One region of the Blastococcus sp. SYSU DS0617 genome, then DNA from elsewhere that is predicted to be linked to it. Evidence: riboswitches for the same ligand, from Rfam matches in the RefSeq annotation. Region 1 holds a riboswitch; each other region holds the start of a gene.
The links. Region 1 has a riboswitch for cyclic di-AMP ahead of ACI793_RS08530 (M23 family metallopeptidase). Riboswitches for the same ligand answer to the same signal wherever they lie in the genome.

Region 1 (2,247 bases):
CCGCCGACGTCGTCCAGCCAGCGCCGGACGACGTCGACGTCGGGGAGCTCCACGGTGAGGGCGAGCACCAGGCCGGCGATCAGCAGCAGCGCGAGCAGGGATGCGCGCAGCCAGGTGGTGTCAGCCCTCCCCCACGTCCGCACCGCCCCATGATCGGGCACGGGCGCGCCGCGGCTCAGCAGCCGCCGAGGGAGATCCCGTGCCGGGCCAGCCACGGCACCGGGTTGGTGCGGTTCACGTAGAGGCCCCCGGTGTGCACCTCGAAGTGCAGGTGGGGCCCGGTGGACTGACCGCGGTTGCCGACCTCGGCGATCTGCTGGCCCGCCGAGACGACCTGACCGGGGCTGACGAAGAACCGGTTGACGTGGCCGTACACCGTGATCACGCCGTCGCCGTGCTGCACGGCGACCGCCAGGCCGAATCCGCTGGCCGGGCCGGCCTGGAGCACCACGCCGCCGTCGGGGGCGTGCACCGGCGTGCCGATCGGGGCGGCGATGTCGACGCCGGCGTGCAGGGTGCCCCAGCGCGAGCCGTAGCAGGAGGTGACCCGGCCGTTGGTCAGGGCCGCGCCACCACCGACACCACCACCGCCCGCCGAGCTGAGGCTCCTCGTCGGGGCGCCCGGAGCGCTGGGCGTCGTGGTGACCGCGGCAGCCTGGGCGGCGGCCGCCATCCGGGCCAGCTGCTGGGCCTCCCACGCCTCCGCGGCGTCGCGAGCGCCCTCCATCTCGAGCAGCCGGATCTCGGCCGCGCGCAGCTGCTGGTCGAGGGCCGCCTTGTCGGCGGCGACGGCGTCGAACTCGGCCTGCGCGCCGGCCACCTGCTTCTCGGCGGCGGCGTGGGCCTCCGCGGCGATGTGCGCCGCGCGGTCGCGCTCGGTGACCGCCGCCTGGGCCGCCCGCTCGGCCCGGGCCTGCTGGACCTTGACGGCCTCCATCGCGCTCAGCGTCTCGGCGCGCTCGCCACTGAGGACGTCGAGCGTGGCGGCCTGCTGGAGCAGCTCAGTGGGGCCCTCGGCGTCGAGGAGCAGGTGCATGTCCCCGAAGGACTCCTGGCCACCACCCATGTAGGCCGAGCGGCTGATCTCGGCGACCTCGTCCTCGGCCTGCTCGACGGCCTGCTCCGCGTCCTGGAGGGCCGCCGCCGCGAACCACGCCTCCCGCGTGGCGGCGTCGAGGGCTGCCTGGGCGGCGAGCGCCTCGCCACTGGCGGCCTCGGCCTCGAGGGTCATGCGGTGGAGCTTCTGCTCGGCCTCGGCGACCCGGGCCGCGATGGCGGCGACCTCCGCCGCGACGGCGTCGTGCTCCGACTGGGCGGCTTCGACCCGGGCGTCGTCGGCGGGAGCGGCCGTCGCCGCCGGCGCCCCGATCAGCGCGGCGACGAGGAGCGTGGTGCCGGTGAGGGACATCCGGAGGTGTCGACGTCGGGGCGAGTGGGTACTGGTTCGGCGGTGCAGGGTCGCCAAGGCGACGGTTCTCCATTCCTCACGACCGCCTACCGAGTTAGCTGACGGGTTCGGGCCGTTAGGTGCCCTACCTGGCCGCGCGACGTGCACGGACACGATTCACCCCAGAACTGCGATGGGTCCCCGGTCCCCCCGGCCATCAGGCCGGCGAGTTCGGCGGGGTCCGGCCGAGGCCCTCGGGTTCGAAGGCGGTGCTCGGTGGACCGCAGGGGACGGTACAAGCGAAACCTGGGTATGTCACAGGCGGATAACGAGAACATTGGCAACATTCGGCGGGACTCGCCGACGCGAGCCGCGTGGCCGCTGGTCAGCGGGTTCTGCGGGTGTGAGGCATCCCTCTCTGGCAGGCTGTGACCGCCGGGGCGGTAGCTCAGCCGGTCAGAGCATGGGACTCATAATCCCTGGGTCGTGGGTTCGAGCCCCACCCGCCCCACTCCGCGTGACACCCACCGTCGCATCCCGTGACGTGATCGGCGACGTGGACCCGCACCGGAGGAGCTGACTGCTCCGCGGCGGCAGCGGGTCCCCTTCCGCCGCCACGGGTGCGGCCGGTCGGTCAGAGGCGGCCCTTGATGGTCCGGGAGTAGGCGGCCCAGACGGTGGGCGTCTCGGCGACGACCAGCCGGTAGTTGCCGGCCTTCGGCGACGCGACGGAGACCGTCGCCGTGCCCGCCCTCGACGTCCTGACCGACTTGACGAAGGTCCAGGCGGACCTGCTCGTCGGCTGGTGGAACACACCCACGCGCACGCCGGCGCGCGCGACGTCCTTGTGCGAGCGGCCC
Region 2 (2,247 bases), on a different contig from region 1:
GAGACGGCGTGGATGCCGACGAAGCCGAGCGCGCCGACGAAGCCGAGGACCATGGCGGTGGTGCCCAGCCGCGGCATGCGCGGTCGGACGAGTTGCGCCATGGCGACCAGGCCCAGCAGCAGGAACGGAACGGCGATCGTGCCGACGACCAGCCCGACCGTGGCGAGCGTCGGGCGCTCGGCCCAGGCGTCCAGGCTGCCGGCGACCGATTCGCCCTGGCCGACGACCCTGCCGATCAGCGCCTCGGAGAGGTTGAGCGCGGCGCCGACGGTCAGGCAGACGATGGCGGTGCGCCGTCCGAAGGGTGCCGGCCGTGGGGCCGGCGGGTCGTGCGGCGCGGGTCGCGCGGGAGCCGGGGTCACGGGCTCAGCGGTCATGGGATCCACCTCCAACGCCTGGCGGGTCCCTCCCGCCCGGGCGAGGACCACGGTCGAGCGGGAGGTGTCCCGACGTCGTGAGGCGAGGGTCCTGATCTCGCCGGGACCGGTCCGCAGCGGAGTGATCTCGCGAGCGGGCGGAGACGGTGCGTTGCGCCACGCCGCCGGACCGAAGTAAGCGGCCGGTTGCGTTCCGCTAGGCACGTGTGCCGCCACGCCCGGAGCACCGTCGGCGTCCCCCGTGGTCGGCTCGCGAGTCGCCCGTCCGGAGCGGGTCCGCGGTGGTCCGGTAGTCGCTCGCAGAGACGCACGTCCGTCACTTTGTGACGGCCGGATGACCGACCTAGCGTCGTCGCGGTCCGGCCGAGGCCCCGTTCGTCACCGCCCCAGGTGACACCCGGTCGGACACCGCCGAACCGGCGCCGGACTCTTCTCGGCGCCGGGCCGGGGACCCACCGCAGTACTGGGGTGAAGCGCGATCCGGCTCCGCCGGTGGCGCCGGGCGATCTCCCCGTCCGAACCCGTCAGCTAACTCGGTAGGCGGTTGATGGAGAACAGGAGAACGCGTCGTCCATGACGACTACTCGCACGTCCACGATCACCCGCCGCTCCTTCCGCGGGGCAGCGCTCGCCCTCCTCACCGGCGCGGGAATCGCGCTCTCTCCGATGGCCGCCTCGGCGAGCCCCGCCCCCGGCGCCGTCGCCTCGCTGCCGTCCCAGGCATCGGCGCCGGCCCTCACCGCGGTCCCGGCCATCAACGGATGGTCGTCGTACGACACGGCGCTGGCCGCGGCGCACGTGGCGATGGGCCAGCAGGGCAAGCCGTACCGCTGGGGCGGCACGGGCCCCGGCGGCTTCGACTGCTCCGGGCTCGTCTACTCGTCCTTCCAGGCGGTCGGCGTCCACCTGCCGCGCACCTCCCGCGCCCAGTCGACGGCGGGGCACTACGTCAGCCGCGCCGACCTGCGGGCCGGTGACCTGATCTTCTTCTACTCCCCGGTGGGCCACGTCGGCATCTACCTGGGCTACGGCGTGATGGTGCACTCCTCGACCTACGGCAAGCCGGTCTCGATCGTGCCGGTGAGCTCGGTGCCGGGCTACAACACCGCCCGCCGGGTCGTCTGATCCGTCTCGCCCGGCCGGGTGCGCCCCCCGCACGGGGGGCGGACCCGGCCGGCGGTTCGTCGACGGGGCGACACGTCGATGTGCCGACAAGTCGACACAAAGCGCCAAACGGACGGCCCGGTTTCGGGGTGCTTACGCCGGAGCCGGAGAGGTTCGACGGCGTTAGCGTTACGGAGAGAGATCGGCCCGTACTGGTCCGTCACCACCCCGCTTCCCCTGGAGTGCTCCGTGTCCTCGTTCCGCCCCTTCCTCTCGCTGGTCCCCGACACCTCTCCGGCCGCTGACGAGTCGGCCTGGCCGCAGCCGTGGTCCGAGCCGGCCGCGGAGTCGTGGTCGGAGCCGTGGGCAGCGGCGCCGGCCGGCGGCGACGAGTCGTGGCGGCTGTCGGCGCTGTGCGGCGAGACCGACCCGGAGGCCTTCTTCCCGGAGAAGGGCGGCTCCACCCGCGACGCCAAGCGCGTCTGCACCGGGTGCGAGGTGCGGGCCGAGTGCCTGGAGTTCGCGCTGACCAACGACGAGCGCTTCGGCATCTGGGGCGGGCTGTCCGAGCGCGAGCGCCGGCGGCTGCGCCTGCAGCGCCGGGACGCCATCACCGCCTGACGCGTGGTCGCGACTCCCCGGCCCGTTCGGGGTAGGACGACGGGGTGACCTCTCCCCCGCCCGTCCTGCTGCTCGACGTCGACGGCGTGCTGAACGCGGTGCGCCCGGACCTCCCCGAGGGCTGGCAGCGCGGACGCTTCAACGG
Region 3 (2,247 bases), on a different contig from region 1:
GCGGTCGCGGTGACGCACGTCCCGGTGGGCGAGCGGGCGGTGCGCTTCCTCGCTGCGGGCGGGACCCTCGTGCTGACGGTCGCCCCCGACACCTTCCCGGCCATGCTGGAGGCGGTGCTGGCCCGGGACGCGGCCGACCCGGCGTTCGCAGCCGTCGTCGACTCCGCCGTGCACACCGCGCTGCTCGCGAAGGCCGAGGCCGGGCTGCTCGGCTGAGCCCGGCACGCACGGAGCCGCCGAGATCAGCTGATCTCGGCGGCTCCGTGGCGTCGAGGCACCGGGATCACGCGATCCCGGCCGCGGGGCTCAGGTCAGTACCAGCCCTTGGCCTGCGAGTGCGACCAGGCGCCGCAGGGCGAACCGAAGCGGTTGTTGATGTAGATCAGCCCGGCGTCGATCTGGCGGTAGCCGTCGGAGGTCTTCGCGATACCGGTGCCGGCCCAGGTGCTGTCCAGGAACTGCGCGATGCCGTACGCGGTGCTGCGCGGGTTCTGCGCGTTGGGGTTCCAGCCGCTCTCCTTGCCCCACAGCTTCTCGAGGCAGGAGAACTGGGAGCTGTTGCCGCCGAGCTTCTGCAGGGCGTAGCTCTGGTAGGAGCCCGACGGCGCGGCGGGTGCTGCCGCTGCCGCGCGGGGAGCGGGGGCGGGGGCGGCCGGGCGAGCGGCACGTGCGGCGCGGGCGGCCTCCGCGGCGCGGGCGGCTTCCGCGGCGCGAGCCGCCTCGGCGGCGCGGGCGGCCTCCGCGGCACGGGCTGCCTCGGCGGCGCGGGCGGCCTCCACCCGGGCCGCCTCCTCGGCCGCGAGCCGGGCGGCCTCCTCGGCCGCGCGGCGGTCGTGCTCGGCCTGCTCGGCGGCCAGCTGGTTCAGCGCAGCGGCCGTCTGCTCGGCGTCCCGCGCGCTCCGGCTGGCGGCCAGCTTCTCCAGCGGCGCGACGACGTCGGTGTCCAGCGCGGGCGCCGGCTCCGCCGTGATGCCGAGCTGCTGGGCGACGCTCATCGACTCGGTCTGCGCGACGGCCTGCGCCTCGGGCTCCCCGGCGGAGAGGACGCCGACCATGACGGCGCCGGCCGTGGCCACGCCGATGAGGGCGACGGACCGGCGGGCACCCAGCGGCGGGCGGTTGCGGAGACGTGCGTTCACGGTGGTGCGGAGGTTCATGAGGAGGTTCTGCTCCGGGGGTCAGGGCGCAGCAGAGCAGCCGCCCCCCAGGGGCGGCGAGAGCCTGCGGCTGTCCAGTTCTTCCGTGAGCCGCCTACCGGGTTAGCTGACGGGTTCGGGCGGGAAGCAGCCCTACCCCGCCCCGGACTGGAGGTCCGGGGCCGGGATTCACCCCAGTACGTCGGTGGGTCCCCGGCTCGCCTCTCGGGGCGATTCGGCGGCGCCCGGCGCGGAACCCTCGGGTGAGGGAGCCGCCGGCCGGACCGGGCCAACGTAACGGCTGTTATCGGTTCGTGACAATGCCGTGAACGTATTTACCGACGTGACGCATCTCCCGTTCACGGCCGGGACGGATTCACGGCAGCCGCCACACCGTCGTCCGGCGGACGCGGGCAGGCCCGCCTTCGGTGTCGACGACGTCGTGGACGGCGGCCTCGACCAGCCGGTGGTGCGGCAGGTACGGCCGGCCGGGGTCCCCGATCAGCACCTCGGCGCCCGTGGCCCGGACGGCGTCCAGGAACGGCAGCACCCGGTCGGTCATGATCCGGTCGTAGCAGACGTCGCCGGCCAGGACGACGTCGACCGACGGCGGCCCCTCCCCCAGCAGATCGCCCACCGGCTCGATCCCGGCCACGCCGTTCAGCGCCGCGTTCTCCGGGATGGCGGCCAGCCCGAAGGGATCGATCTCGCTGGCCACGACCCGCGTCGCGCCGGCCATGACCGCCGCGACGGCGACCAGCCCGCTGCCGGCGCCCAGGTCCAGCACCGAGCGGCCCGCGACGACCTCCGGGTGATCGAGCACGTAGCGGGCCAGGGCCTGACCACCGGGCCAGGCCGCCGCCCAGAAGGGCGGCTCCTGGGCGGTCCGACCCTGCTCCACCGCCATCGCCTCCCACAGCGCGACGACGTCGGCGGCGACCAGCAGCCGCACCTCGGGCACCAGCGACGGACGCACGGGGCGGGTGTGGGCGCGGATGAACTCGGCGGGGACGGTCACCCGGTCAGTCTCGCGTGGCCGCCCCGCCCCGGGCGGAGGAGCCCCGGGCGGCGATGCCCCGGGCGACGAGCCGCCAGTAGCTCCCCGGCCGCA

Region 2: linked by a shared signal. The riboswitch ahead of ACI793_RS13320 (C40 family peptidase) and the one ahead of ACI793_RS08530 (M23 family metallopeptidase) in region 1 are both predicted to bind cyclic di-AMP.
Region 3: linked by a shared signal. The riboswitch ahead of ACI793_RS17965 (aggregation-promoting factor C-terminal-like domain-containing protein) and the one ahead of ACI793_RS08530 (M23 family metallopeptidase) in region 1 are both predicted to bind cyclic di-AMP.

Annotation. Positions count from the first base shown of each region.
Region 1 is NZ_JBJHAO010000005.1:189,938-192,184, reverse strand. It holds gene ACI793_RS08535 (TVP38/TMEM64 family protein) at 1-143, opposite strand, end outside; gene ACI793_RS08530 (M23 family metallopeptidase) at 176-1,408, opposite strand; cyclic di-AMP (ydaO/yuaA leader) riboswitch at 1,477-1,634, opposite strand; tRNA gene ACI793_RS08525 (tRNA-Ile) at 1,825-1,898, shown strand; gene ACI793_RS08520 (hypothetical protein) at 2,022-2,247, opposite strand, start outside.
Region 2 is NZ_JBJHAO010000011.1:52,122-54,368, reverse strand. It holds gene ACI793_RS13325 (hypothetical protein) at 1-377, opposite strand, end outside; cyclic di-AMP (ydaO/yuaA leader) riboswitch at 777-935, shown strand; gene ACI793_RS13320 (C40 family peptidase) at 951-1,502, shown strand; gene ACI793_RS13315 (WhiB family transcriptional regulator) at 1,731-2,102, shown strand; gene ACI793_RS13310 (HAD domain-containing protein) at 2,147-2,247, shown strand, end outside.
Region 3 is NZ_JBJHAO010000021.1:30,553-32,799, reverse strand. It holds gene ACI793_RS17970 (glycoside hydrolase family 3 N-terminal domain-containing protein) at 1-216, shown strand, start outside; gene ACI793_RS17965 (aggregation-promoting factor C-terminal-like domain-containing protein) at 312-1,157, opposite strand; cyclic di-AMP (ydaO/yuaA leader) riboswitch at 1,234-1,387, opposite strand; gene ACI793_RS17960 (class I SAM-dependent methyltransferase) at 1,513-2,154, opposite strand; gene ACI793_RS17955 (SDR family NAD(P)-dependent oxidoreductase) at 2,159-2,247, opposite strand, start outside.